One region of the Kytococcus schroeteri genome, then DNA from elsewhere that is predicted to be linked to it. Evidence: predicted binding sites of a transcription regulator. Region 1 holds the regulator's gene; each other region holds the start of a gene.
What was found. Region 1 encodes LexA, which represses DNA repair genes until DNA is damaged. Its sites were predicted from a motif close to TCGAACANNTGTTCGA; they were not measured.
Positions count from the first base shown of each region.

Region 2: a site for LexA is predicted at 2,480-2,495, ahead of ACFFHC_RS03495 (HNH endonuclease signature motif containing protein). Genes of this name have one in related genera too.
Region 3: a site for LexA is predicted at 1,858-1,873, ahead of ACFFHC_RS10670 (HNH endonuclease signature motif containing protein). Genes of this name have one in related genera too.

Region 1 is NZ_JBHLVH010000013.1:190,786-195,060, reverse strand. It holds gene ACFFHC_RS06650 (cutinase family protein) at 1-441, opposite strand, end outside; gene ACFFHC_RS06645 (hypothetical protein) at 743-1,174, shown strand; gene ACFFHC_RS06640 (LysM peptidoglycan-binding domain-containing protein) at 1,394-1,774, opposite strand; gene lexA (transcriptional repressor LexA) at 2,057-2,755, shown strand; gene ACFFHC_RS06630 (NAD-dependent protein deacetylase) at 2,814-3,749, opposite strand; gene ACFFHC_RS06625 (patatin-like phospholipase family protein) at 3,746-4,275, opposite strand, start outside.
Region 2 is NZ_JBHLVH010000006.1:9,664-13,938, reverse strand. It holds partial or broken gene ACFFHC_RS03505 (glutamate-5-semialdehyde dehydrogenase) at 1-373, opposite strand, end outside; gene ACFFHC_RS03500 (hypothetical protein) at 384-665, opposite strand; gene ACFFHC_RS03495 (HNH endonuclease signature motif containing protein) at 805-2,229, opposite strand; gene ACFFHC_RS03490 (MFS transporter) at 2,850-4,061, shown strand; gene ACFFHC_RS03485 (hypothetical protein) at 4,063-4,275, opposite strand, start outside.
Region 3 is NZ_JBHLVH010000027.1:89,706-93,980, reverse strand. It holds gene ACFFHC_RS10675 (AMP-binding protein) at 151-1,794, shown strand; gene ACFFHC_RS10670 (HNH endonuclease signature motif containing protein) at 1,999-3,480, shown strand; gene menD (2-succinyl-5-enolpyruvyl-6-hydroxy-3-cyclohexene-1-carboxylic-acid synthase) at 3,477-4,275, shown strand, end outside.

The DNA of each region.
Region 1 (4,275 bases):
CTGCTGCCCCGGGCACTCCCGGGCACTGGCACCCAGCACGCGCGTGAGCTCGGCGCTGCCGGCGTCCACCGAGGCGAAGTACCGGCTCGCGCGCGGCGTGGCCTCCAGGACGGCGCCCTCGAGGTCGGCGGTGCGCAGCGTGTGCGGGTCCACCGCCGGGTACTCCAGCCACACCTGGTTCACCGACCGGTCCAGGCGCTCGGCGAGACCCTCCCGGGCACGGTTCACCGTGTTGCCCCAGGGCACCTGCTCGGCGGACCCACGGACCCCCACGAAGAGCAGCTCCCGACAGGGCAGGTCCCCCAGGTCGCGCGAGGCGGTCGGGTGGTCGCCCCACGTGCCGGTGCGGCCCGGGCGCCGGCCGGTCGGGTCCTCGATGCGAGCGGCAGGCCCCGTGTCGACATCCGACCCGTTCCCGTCGCGCGCAGCAGCGTGCGCCATGGCGTGCGGGCGGGGCGCGCCTGACGCGGCGACGGAAGGCGCCGTCCCGGCTCCCGCGGAAGACAGGGGTGCGGCTCCCAGCACCAGGGCCCCCACCACCGTCGCCGCGGCCCCACCGCGACGCCACCCACCGGACCGACGCACGCTCACACCGGCCATGGTGCCAGCCCTCCGCGACGCCGCCAGGGGGTGTGCCACCTCTGCGCCACCCCGCTCCTGCACCACCCACGCACGACGAGTCCGAGCCCCGGCTGCGGCGCTGCGACCACCGGGCGGGCCCCGCGTGTGGTGGAGTGGGGCCATGGACCTCGCCATGCCCGCCCCCAACGAGACCGACCGCCTCCACGCCCTCACGCGCGACCGTGGCGACCAGAAGACCATCACCGCCCTGTGGAGGGCCGGTTTCGCCCTGCCGCGCTGGTGGTTCCTGCCCGCGGGGCCGGAGGGGTCCGTGGCTCCCGTCGCCGCGCAGATCGAGGGCGCCATGATGCTGCTCGGGTTCACCAGCAGCGAGCGGGCCCGCCACTTCGCGGTGGAGCAGGGCATGCTCGACGCGGAGGAGCCCGGCGACCTGCTGGCCCTGCAGCCCGTGGAGGTCGTGCGCGGCGCCAGCGACTTCCTCACCGCCGGCGTCAACGGGCTCGTCATGGACGTGCACATCTCCGGCTGGTTCGCGCCCTTCGAGGGCCTCGGCCCCATGTGGCGTCGCGCCACCGGTACCCCCCTCGACTGACCGGGCCACGGCACGCCCGGACAGGTCCCCCACGAGCGGAAGCCCTCCCCACCGCCACGAGGCGGTGGGGAGGGCTCTCTCCCTCACGGGGCGTCCCTGCCACGGATGTCTCACGTCCGCGGCGCACCCCATCACGCGTGGCCACACGTCCCTGAGGACCACGCAGTCCTCGACCCCCTCCTGGCCGGTCCCTCCTCCCCGGCCGGGCCGACTCCCTCGTCAACGACGCGGGATGACCAGCTCCTGACCGGCCTGCACCTGGCTGGTGCCCAGTCCGTTCGCCTCCTGCAGCATGAGCACCGCGCGGTCCACGGGCACCTCGGGCAGGTGCTCCACGGCCACGTGGCTCAGCGTCTGGTCCTGGGCCACCACCACGCGCTCGGCCACCCCCGCGTCCCGGCCGGCGCCGGTCGCCTGCCAGGCGACGAGCAGCACCATCACCACCGCCACGGCAATCACGAGCGCCTGTCGCGCCGCGCGCCCCCGGGCCGTCAGTCGCATGCGAGGTGCCGGGCGCACCGCCCCCCGGGCCGACGCGACCGGGCGCCCGCCACGGCGAACGGGTCGCACCTCCAGCGGCATCGCAGTCATCGCAGTCATGTCATCTCCTCCAGGTCCGGACGGATGTCCGTCGCATGTCTGTACTATGTGTAGCACAGGTGACCGACACTCACCAAGACACGCCCGAACGGATGTCCTTCTGGCGGGACGGTGACGTCGTATCCTGTGTGCACCGGTTGTCGGCCGTGCGTACGAGCGGGACCTCCCGCCGCACGCCCTGCCGACACCACGCAGTGAAGCGGTGACCACCGACAACCTCGGAGATCCGGCGTCATGACGCGCAGTTCTCCGCCGCGACGACCCGCGAAGGGGGACCCCGACATGACCGAGAAGAACGAGCCCGGCCTGCGCCGGAACGAGCCGCTGACCGACCGGCAGACCCGTGTGCTGGAGTGCATCCGCCGCTCCATCGACGAGCGCGGGTACCCGCCGAGCATGCGCGAGATCGCCGAGGAGGTGGAGCTCGCCTCGGCCAGTTCCGTGCAGCACCAGCTCAACGCACTGCAGCGCAAGGGCTACATCCGCCGCGACCCGAACCGCCCCCGCGCGCTGGAGATCCTCGACGCCCAGTGGCCGGGCGACCGCGGGTACCGCAAGCTCCCGGAGGACACCTGGGACCCCTCCGAGGCGGCCGACTCCCGCCCGCCGGCCTCCTACGTGCCGGTCGTGGGGCAGATCGCCGCCGGCGGGCCGATCCTCGCCGAGGAGCGCGTGGAGGACGTCTTCCCGCTCCCCCGCCAGATCGTGGGCGACGGCGAGCTCTTCCTGCTGCGCGTCAAGGGTGACTCGATGGTGGACGCCGCCATCTGCGACGGCGACTGGGTGGTGGTGCGCCGCCAGCAGGCCGCCATCAACGGCGACATCGTGGCCGCGCTGCTCGACGACGAGGCCACCGTGAAGACCTACAAGAAGGTCAAGAACCAGGTGTGGCTGCAGCCGCACAACCCGGCCTTCGACCCCATCGACGGCAACGACGCCACCATCCTGGGCAAGGTCACCGCGGTGCTGCGCAGGGTCTGAGCCCCCGCAGGGCACTCCCGGTCAGCGCGCACCCGGTCGCCACGCTCCCGCACGGGGGTCACGCCTCGGGGACGCCCACCCCGAGGCGGTCGGCCACCGCGGCAAGCGTCGTGTGCACCATCGCGTCCACCGTGAGCGTGGCCTCCCGGTCCGCGCGGTGCCAGCCGCGGGTCAGGACCACCACCGGTCCCCCGGCGCGGTGCACGTGCCGGGCGAAGCGGTACCCGCTCATCACCTTGAGGCTCGAGCCCAGCACGAGCAACCCGTCGGCGGCGTCCACCATCGCGTACGCCGCGTCCACCCGGGGGCGGGGCACGTTCTCCCCGAAGTACACGACGTCCGGCTTGAGCTCGTCGGACCCGCACGCCAGGCAGCGGGGCGCACGGAAGGCCGCCACGGCCTCCTCGTCCAGGGCCACGTCGCCGTCCGGACGCACCTGCCCGGCGTCCAGCGCCACCCGACGGTGGTCGGGGTTCGCCTCGGCCAGGCGCGCCTGCAGGTGCTCGCGCTCCTCGGTGGCCCCACAGGCCAGGCACACGATGCGCGAGAGCGTCCCGTGCAGCTCGAGCACGTCCGGCGACCCGGCCCGCTGGTGCAACCCGTCCACGTTCTGCGTGATCACCCCGGTGATGCCCGCGACCGCCCCGGTGTCCACCCCCTCGCACTGCAGGGCGGCCAGCGCACGGTGGCCGGTGTTGGGACGAGCGCCGGTGAACCGCTCCCAGCCCACGAAGGCCCGCGCCCAGTAGCGGAGCCGCGAGGCCGGGCCGGCACGGAAGTCCCCGATGGTCATGGGCTGCACGCGGCGCACCCCGTCCGGTCCGCGGTAGTCCGGGATGCCCGATGCGGTGGACATCCCCGCGCCGGTCACCACGGCCAGGCGGCGGGTCGCCAGCAGCTCGGCGAGGGCCTCCACCTCCTGGGGCGCGGCCACGACCTCCGGCGGCAGGGTCACCGGCGTGGCCACCTCGGGCAGGGTGCCGCCGGCACTCACGCGCGCCCCCGCCGCGGCCGGCGCCCCACGAGCGACACCCGCCCCGACCCACGCAGCGCCCGCAGCGCCACCTCGGGGTCGGCCACCTCCGGGTGCGGGTAGCGCGCCGGCGCGTCGCGCAGGATGAGGTGCGGGGCGTACCGCCTGATGGCCGAGTCGGCCACCCCGTAGCCGTGCCGCTCGATGATCTTCTGCTCGGCCTCGCTGAAGGCGTCCATGTCCGTGCGGATGGCGTTGATGCGTGCCGCCACCTCGATGGGGTAACTCTGCGGGACCCGCGAGTCCATGGCCCACGAGGCCCCCTCGACCACGCCCCAGTTGAAGGCCGAGTGCAGCCAGCGTAGACGCGTCACCTCCCCGCCACCGGCGGCGATGCTGATGACGTGCAGGATGCGCCCCAACGGCGTGCGGGCGCTGCGGGCCCGGAACACCGCGCCCCCGTCGCTCACGAGCACCCCGGCGTGGTCGCGCCACACCGGCTCCAGGGCGAGGTTGTCGTAGATGCCGCCGTCGAGCAGCTGCACGG
Region 2 (4,275 bases), on a different contig from region 1:
CCACGACCCACTTGGTGGTGGTCAGCTCCGGCAGCGCCATCGGCCCGCGTGCGTGCAGCTTCTGCGTGGAGATGCCGATCTCCGCCCCGAACCCGAACTCGCCGCCGTCGGTGAACCGGGTGGAGGCGTTCACCAGCACGGCGGCCGCGTCCACCTCGGCGGTGAAGCGCCGTGCCGCGGCCCGGTCGTCGGTGACCGGCACTCACGTGGCGCCGGCCGCCTCGGCGTAGCCGCGCACCGCCTCGTCGCCGTGCACGGTGACCCCGGCGTCGGCCAGGGCGGCCATGATGCCGGGCAGCGTGGCCGCCGCGGCGCCGCGGTGCACCAGCAGCGACAGGGCCAGCCGCCGCGATGACGTGCGGACAGGTCGGGCCGTGGGCAGGTCAGACGATGCCGCGCTCCGGGTCGTCGTCCTCGCGGCGCACCTCGTCGGGGTCCCGCAGGGCGAGTCCGGCGCCAAAGGCCATGGCCCCCAGGCCGACGCACACGAGGAAGGACCCCCATCCCTCCGGGCTGGTGGGGGACGGCCAGGTGTGCCCCAGCACCCAGAATGCGAGCAGGAACACCACCAGCCCCGCGATGCTGGCGCCAGCCACCCGCTTCTGGCGGCGCTGGGCGGGCGTCTGGCGAGGCGCATCGCCCTGGAACTCCGGCGGCTCGATCATCGGCCCAGAGTACGCAGCGGGGCCGGTCGGGCAGGCTGTGCCCACGGCCCCACGGCCCCACGGCCCCACGGCCCCACGGCCCCACGGCCCCACGGCCCCACGGCCCCAGTGGGCGTGTGGTGCGGGCGAATGGGAGCCCTCATGGTCGGAACCCCACCACGGCAGTGCCGTCGGGTGCCCGGTGCACCACGTGGCGCACGGTCGGGTCACTGAGTCGTCGGTGGTGTCGCCCGCACAGCGGGATCCCGTTGGTCAGGTCGGTCGCCCCGCCGCCGGGGTCGAGTACCTCGCCGCCCGGCCCCCGCACTGGTGCCCACGGCTGGTCATGATGGATCTCGCACCAGGAGAACGGTCGATCGCAGTCCTCCGCGGCGCACTCGCGGTACCGCGTGGCCAACGCTGCCCGCTGGCCGTCGGTGAAGGAGCGCGACTGGCGCCCCAGGTCGAGAGGCAGCGACTCGCCGCCCATGACCACCGGGATGATCCCGGCATTGCTCGCGAGCCGCCGCACCTGCCCGGCCGAGACGTCGTCTCCGGTGTCGGTGATGCCGGTCCGGTCGGTCTCGCCTCGCAGGGTCTCGAGGTCGGTGGTCACCAGCAGGATCGCGTTGATCTTCGACCCCAGGTGGTCGGTCGGCAGGTGGTCGATCAGCTCGGCGAACGCCTTGCCCCGCTCGTGGGACCAGTCGATCTGCTGGTCCCTCCAGGCTGTGCCCGTGAGCTCGTCGCCGGCCGGCTCGGGGAGTCCGGGCTCGCCCTCGAGCGGCCCCGTGCCCGCGTCGTCCGCCGCGCCCCGGGTCGCTGACTGCTGGCGCTGCTGGTGGGCCAGTCGTCGCGGCGCGGTGGCGGCCTGCAGGGCCTTGCCGAGCATGCGCGCCTGCAGCGTGGGCAGCACGAACTGGCCGTAGCTCGTGCCGTCCCCGCGGTCGACCATCCAGAAGCTCGCGGCCTCCCAGGCGGCCTCCTCCTCCGAGCGCACCACCGCGTCGTGGTGGGCGTCCACCTCGGCAGCGGTTCGGTCCAGCTCCTGCAGGCAGCGCCGGGCCTCACGCCGCAGTTGGCCCGGTGACATCCGTTGCGCCTTGCGCACCAGCCTCGTCTCGATCCGGAGCCGCTCCTCGGGCGTCACGTCCTCGGGCAGGTCCTCCAGCGCGCTGGTGATGATGCGCGCCTGCTGGCGCGTGATGCGGCCCGCGTCCCAGGCGTCGGCAGTGGGGGACTGGCGCCGTCCGGCCCCTTCGCCACGGTCGCCGCTGCCCGCGCTGCCCGGCCCGTTCGGCTCACCCGTGTCGACGTCCTCGGGCTCGGCGGGCGCGTGGTTGCCCAGGGCGCGGGCGAGTCGCTCGTCCTCGGAGGCCGACCGTCGGTCCGTGCGGGTGCGTCCGGCGGTGAACTGCGCGTCGTCGTCGTGGCCGGCGCGACCCGCCTCCCGGGTCCGTCGCACCACGTCGAGCGCGCGGGAGCGCACGCGGTCGTGCCGGTTGGCCAGGGCCTGCGTCTGCTCCACCAGCCACTCGAGCTCTTGGGGGCCGAGCGTGGAGGCCGCCTCGCCGAGCGAGGCCACGGCCCGGATCAGCGCGTCCGCCGCCTCGTGAGCGCGTGCTACCGCGTCGTGGGCCCGGCCCAGTGCCCCGCTCCCCGGAGTTGCGCCATCCGGCGGGCCGGTGCTGACCGGACCCGCCGGGGGCGGTGGTGCCGGTGGCGCTGCATCGTGCGTGACGGCGGCCATCTCGCACCCCCTCCCGGTGTCGTCGGTCGTCCCCTCCGTCACCAGCAATACTAGTACACACATCTCAACAAAGACAACCCCTATGTAGAACATGTGGATGAACACCCACCCGCCTCGCCCAGGCCGTGGCCGTGGCCTGGCCGCGGACGGTGGCCGGCACGCCGTGGACCTGCGGGACGTCGAGTGGACGCTCGCGAAGGGCCACCAGCTGGCCGTGCGCATCGGCACCATCGACGCGCGCGAGTACTGGTCGCACGAGCCCACCGGTCAGGGGGTCACCGTGACCGATGCCGCACTGACCCTGGAGCTGCAGACCACGGCCCGCGACGTGCCCACCCAGGGCGAGGAGTCGCTCTTCCTGGCCCAGTACACGAAGTACGACGGCGAGAAGTGGTCGAAGACGGTGCCCGGGGCGCCCCCTCGGCCTGCCACCCGCCCCGCCTACCCTCGATGCCGTGCCCACCCCCACCGCCTCCGCCGCCGACCGCTGGTCGGGCCACGCCAAGGGGACCCCGGGCTACCGCCGCATCCAGGCCGCCCTGTTCGCCGCGGGCATCGCGTGCTTCGCGCAGCTGTACTCGCCCCAGGGCGTGCTCCCGCTGCTGGCTGCCGACCTGGGCGTGCCCGCCTCGCAGGCCGCGCTCACCGTCTCCGCGGCCACGCTCGGCCTGGCGCTCGCGGTGCTGCCGTGGTCGCTCGTGGCCGACCGCATCGGCCGTCTGCGCGCCATCCGCATCGCGCTGGTGGCCGGCACCGTGCTGGGCCTGGCGGTGCCGTGGTGCCCCTGGTTCGAGCTGATGCTGGCCCTCCGCGTGGCCGAGGGGGCCGCGCTGGGCGGGGTGGCGGCGCTGGCCGTGGCCTATCTGGGCGAGGAGGTGGACGCCCGTGTCACGGCCGTGGCCGCCGGCACGTACGTGGCGGGCACGAGCATCGGTGGGCTGCTGGGACGCCTGGTGGCCGCACCGGTGGGTGACGCGATGGGGTGGCGCGCCGGCATCGGTGCCGTGGCAGTGCTGGCCGCCGTGGCCACCACCGCGTCGTTCCTGCTGCCGCCGGCGCCGCGGGGTTTCCAACGGCAGACGTCGTCCCCGGCATCGGTGGCGCGCACCTGCGCCGCCCACCTGCGCCGCCCCGCGCTGCTGGCCCTCTACGCGACGGCCTTCCTGCTCATGGGCGGCTTCGTGGCCATGTACAACTACCTGGGTTTCCGGCTGGAGGGACCGCCGTGGCACCTCTCGGTGGGGGCGGTGAGCCTGCTGTTCCTGGCCTACCTCTCGGGCACCTTCTCGGCGCCCGTCGCCGGCTCGATGGCGGGGCGCCACGGCCGGCTGCCGGTGCTGCTGGGCTCGGTGGGGCTGACGGTGGCCGGCGCGCTGGTGACGTTGACCCCGTGGCTGCCGCTGGTGGTGGCCGGCCTGGTGGTGTTCACCACCGGGTTCTTCGCCGCGCACTCGGTGGCCTCGGGGTGGACCGGCGTGCTGGCCACGCAGGGGCGGGCGCAGAGCACGTCGCTGTACACGCTTGCGTACTACGCGGGCAGCTCCGTGGTGGGGTACGCTGGCGGGTTCGCCTGGGGCGGCGCCGGGTGGGGCGGTCTCGTGGGCGTGGTGGTGGCGCTGGCCGTGGGGGCGGCGGTGTGGGTGGCCGTGGCCGTGCCGCGGGGGTAGGTCAGCCCTCCAGCTCCACCACGTGCGTGGTCACGTTCTGTCCCTCGCGCTCGCTCACCGCGAGGGTGTCCTCGTCCACGAACCTGGCCCCGATGACCGTGCCGAGGGCCTCGGGGGCGGTCCACACGACACCGCCCTGCAGGGTCACCACGGAGAGCTTCCCGCCCCGCTGGAGCACGTCCACGTCGTCGCGCTGGAGCACGTGCCCCTCGGC
Region 3 (4,275 bases), on a different contig from region 1:
GGCGCCATGAGCCGCGGATGAGGATCCCCTCATGCAGGGGCGCGCCCGCTGGGGAGTCGGTCACGGCCCGGCAACGGGGCGGTGTGCGGTCCCGGTGGCCGTGGCACAGTGGTCCCCACTGTGATGCCCCTCACGTCCTCAGGAGGACCCATGCCCGCTCCCGCCGCGCTCTCCTACGTCTCCGGCACCTCGGAGCTGCCGCTGCTCGGCCAGACCATCGGTGACAACCTCGACGCCACGGCCGCCCGCTTCGGCGACCGGGACGCCCTCGTCGAGTGCGCCACCGGGCGCCGCTGGACCTACGCCGAGTTCGTGGCCGACGTGGACCGCCTGGCCAAGGGGCTGCTCGCCCGGGGGCTGGGCGTCGGCGAGCGCATCGGCATCTGGTCGCCCAACTGCGCGGAGTGGACGCTGCTGCAGTACGCCACCGCCAAGGTGGGAGCGGTGCTGGTGAACGTCAACCCGGCCTACCGCGAGCACGAGCTGGACTTCGTGGTGCGGCAGTCGGGCATGCGCTGGCTGGTGAGCGCCGTGGAGCACAAGACGTCCCACTACAAGGCGATGGTGGAGCGTGTGGGGGCCAAGATCCCCGAGCTCGAGGAGGTCGTCTTCATCGGGGAGGAGTCCTGGGACGCGCTCGTGGCGGCGGGCGACGGCATCGACGACGCGGCGCTGGCCACGCGCCAGGGCGAGCTGGGCGCGGACGACCCCATCAACATCCAGTACACCTCCGGCACCACGGGATTCCCCAAGGGCGCCACCCTCAGCCACCACAACATCCTCAACAACGGGTACTTCGTGGGTGAGCGCGTGCACTACACGGAGGCCGACCGCATCTGCCTGCCGGTGCCCTTCTACCACTGCTTCGGCATGGTGATGGGCAACCTCGCGGCCACCAGCCACGGGGCGTGCATGGTGATCCCCGCCCCGGCCTTCGACCCCGTGGCCACGCTGCGCGCGGTCTCCGAGGAGAGGTGCACCAGCCTCTACGGCGTGCCCACCATGTTCATCGCCGAGCTGGGGCTGCTCGACAAGGGTGAGGAGGAGTTCGACCTCTCGGCCCTGCGCACCGGCATCATGGCCGGCTCGCCCTGCCCGGCGGAGATCATGCGCCGCGTCATGAACGAGATGAACATGGCCGAGGTGGCCATCTGCTACGGCATGACCGAGACCTCGCCGGTGTCGCTCATGACCATGTCCGACGACGACGTGGCGCACCGCACCGAGACCGTGGGACGCGTCATGCCGCACGTGGAGGTCAAGGTGGTGGACCCGGTGACCGGGCGGCCGGTACCCCGCGGTGAGACCGGTGAGCTGTGCACGCGCGGGTACTCGGTGATGCTGGGCTACTGGGAGCAGCCGGAGAAGACCGCCGAGAGCATCGACGCCGCGCGGTGGATGCACACCGGGGACCTGGCCGTCATGGCCGAGGACGGGTACGTGGCCATCACCGGGCGCATGAAGGACATGGTGATCCGTGGCGGGGAGAACATCTACCCGCGGGAGATCGAGGAGTTCCTGTACCAGCACCCCGCGGTGCAGGACGTGCAGGTGATCGGCGTGCCGGACGAGAAGTACGGCGAGGAGCTCATGGCCTGGGTGGTGCTGCGCGAGGGTGCGGAGACGGTCGATGCCGATGCGGTGCGGGAGTTCTGCACCGGGCAGCTGGCGCACTACAAGATCCCGCGGTACGTGCACGTCGTGGAGTCCTTCCCGATGACGGTGACGGGCAAGGTGCGCAAGGTGGAGATGCGGGAGAAGGCGCTGGCGATCCTGGGGTTGGAGAAGCGCTGAGCCGGGTGGCCCTGTGGGCGGGTGTCCACAGGGCCGGGCGGTTGGCCGGGTGCAGGCGGGTGCTCGTCCACATGTTCGGGTGAGGGTCTGCGGATATTGGCTCACATGTACTACTCTTGGTGCATCGCGTCGGACGGGGGTCTGGCGGGTGGGACCTGGGGAGGCACGGTGGCACCACGCATCACGGAGGGCGGTGGCGGTCCGATGGGGGCTGTGCCGGCGTTGCGCGGTGCCCGGGAACGGGTGGCTGCGGTGCACCGGGAGCTCGACGGGGTGCTGGCGGAGCTTGCGGCGCTCGGTGACGGCCCGGGCGTGGCCGTCGAGGAGCTGCGAGCGCTCGACGATGAGGTCTTCCGGGCCCGCAACCGGCTCGAGGCGGTGCGCTTGCGGATCGCTGGGCTGGCCCGCCGGGAGCGCGAGGCCGGCCGGTCCCACCACCTGGACGAGGGGCAGTTCCTCGGACGGGGCGGGCGGCTGGACGGACCCACGGCGGCGCGGGCCGGACGATTGGCGGAGGAGCTCGGCAGCGGAGTGCTGGCACCGGGTGAGCCGGGCCAGGAGTGCACGGCGGAGGCGCTGGACGCGGGGACCATCACGCCGGAGCACGCGCGATCCGTCGCGCAGGCGTTGCGGGACCTGCCGGAGTGGGTGACCGCGGAGGACCGTCGCCGCGTCGAGCGGCATCTCGTGGAGAAGGCCACGCGGCTGTCCCCTCGGTCCGTCCGGGAGGAGGGACGCCGGTGCCTCGCTGCCCTGCCGGTGCCGCCGGAGATAGTCGACGCCCACGAGGACGAGCTGCTCAGCGGCCAGGAGCGGGCCGCGCACGAGGCGGCGTCGTTCACCATCCACCACGGCCCGGACGGCGTCTCGCACGGCAGGTTCTCCGTGCCCACGCTGCAGGGGCGCCTGCTGGAGAAGGTGCTGGCCTCGCTGAGCGGCCCGCGGCGGCGGGTACGGCCCGGTGCGGGTGCCGAGGGGCGTGGTCGGCAGGGTGCTCCCGGGCAGGGAGTCGACGGTGCGCCGGTGGCTGACCCGCCTCGCGACCGGGCCCCTGAGAACGCTCGCGACCGGGCCGCCGAGCGGGGTCAGGCGCTCGCCGAGCTCATCGACCACCTGCCCACGGACCACTTCGGTGGGCGGACGGCGTACACGGTCATCGTGTCCACCGACCTGGCGACGCTCCGGGGTGAGACCGACCGGGCGGGCCTCACCGACGTCGGGGAGAAGGTCTCGGCGGGGCAGGTCCGGCGCATCGCCGCCCAGGCGGGGATCGTCCCCACCGTCATGGGCGGGGAGTCGCTGCCGCTCGACCTGGGCACGCAGCGCCGGTTCTTCACCGAGTCGCAGCGGATGGCGCTGGCCCACCTCTACGCGCGCTGTGCGGCCGAGGACTGCGATCGGCCGTTCGCCTGGACGGAGATGCACCACGTGGATGGCTGGTCCGGGCGGAGGGGTGACGGTCCTGCTGGGACGGGGCGCACGGGAGCGGGCCGAGGCCGGACCGACCTGGCCAACGCGATCCCGCTGTGCGGTCGGCACAACCGGATGGTCGAGGACCCACTGGTGGAGCACGTGGTCACCCGGGACGCCGAGGGGCGGGCCACGGTCCGCCTGCGGAGAAGACCACCGGGCCCGCCACCAGGGCGTCGGGGCGACGGGGGCAGGAGTCCAGAATGGGCCGCGTGAACCCCTCCACCGCTGCTGCCCGCGTCCTGGTCGACGAGCTCGTGCGTTGTGGCGTGACCGAGGCGGTGCTGTGTCCGGGGTCGCGGTCGGCCCCGCTGGCGTACGCGCTGGCCGCGACCGACGCCGACCCCGCGGTGCCGCTGCGCCTGCACGTCCGCACCGACGAGCGCACGGCAGGCTTCCTCGCCCTGGGCCTCGCTGTGGCCTCGGGTCGGGTGGTTCCCGTCGTGACCACCTCGGGCACCGCGGTGGCCAACCTCCACCCGGCGGTGCTGGAGGCCCACCACCAGGGGGTGCCGCTGCTGGCGCTCACCGCGGACCGGCCGCCGGAGCTGCGGGGCACCGGGGCCAACCAGACCACCCACCAGCCGGGTCTGTTGCGGGACGTGCGGCTCGCGGTCGACCTCGGCACGCCCGGCGCGACGGCGGGCACCGCAGGAGTGGCGGGAGTGGACGGTGCCGTCGACCCTGCCCAGGTCGCGTCGTGGCGCACCGCCGTGGACCGGTGCGTGTCAGCCGCCACCGGCGCCCTCGGCGGCGCCGCCGGGCCCGTGCACCTCAACGTGCCCTTCCGCGACCCGCTCATGCCGCCGGTGGAGGTCGCCACGCACCAGGTCACCGACGCGCCGGCGGCTGACGTGATGGCCGGTCGGCCGGACGGAGCGCCCTGGACGGCGGTGGACGGGGCGGGGGACGTCTCGCCGGAGCAGGTCCAGGAGGGGACACACGTCGCGCTGCTGCCGGACGGCCCGGAGCGGACGCTCGTCCTGCTCGGCGACCTGGGGCGACCGGAGC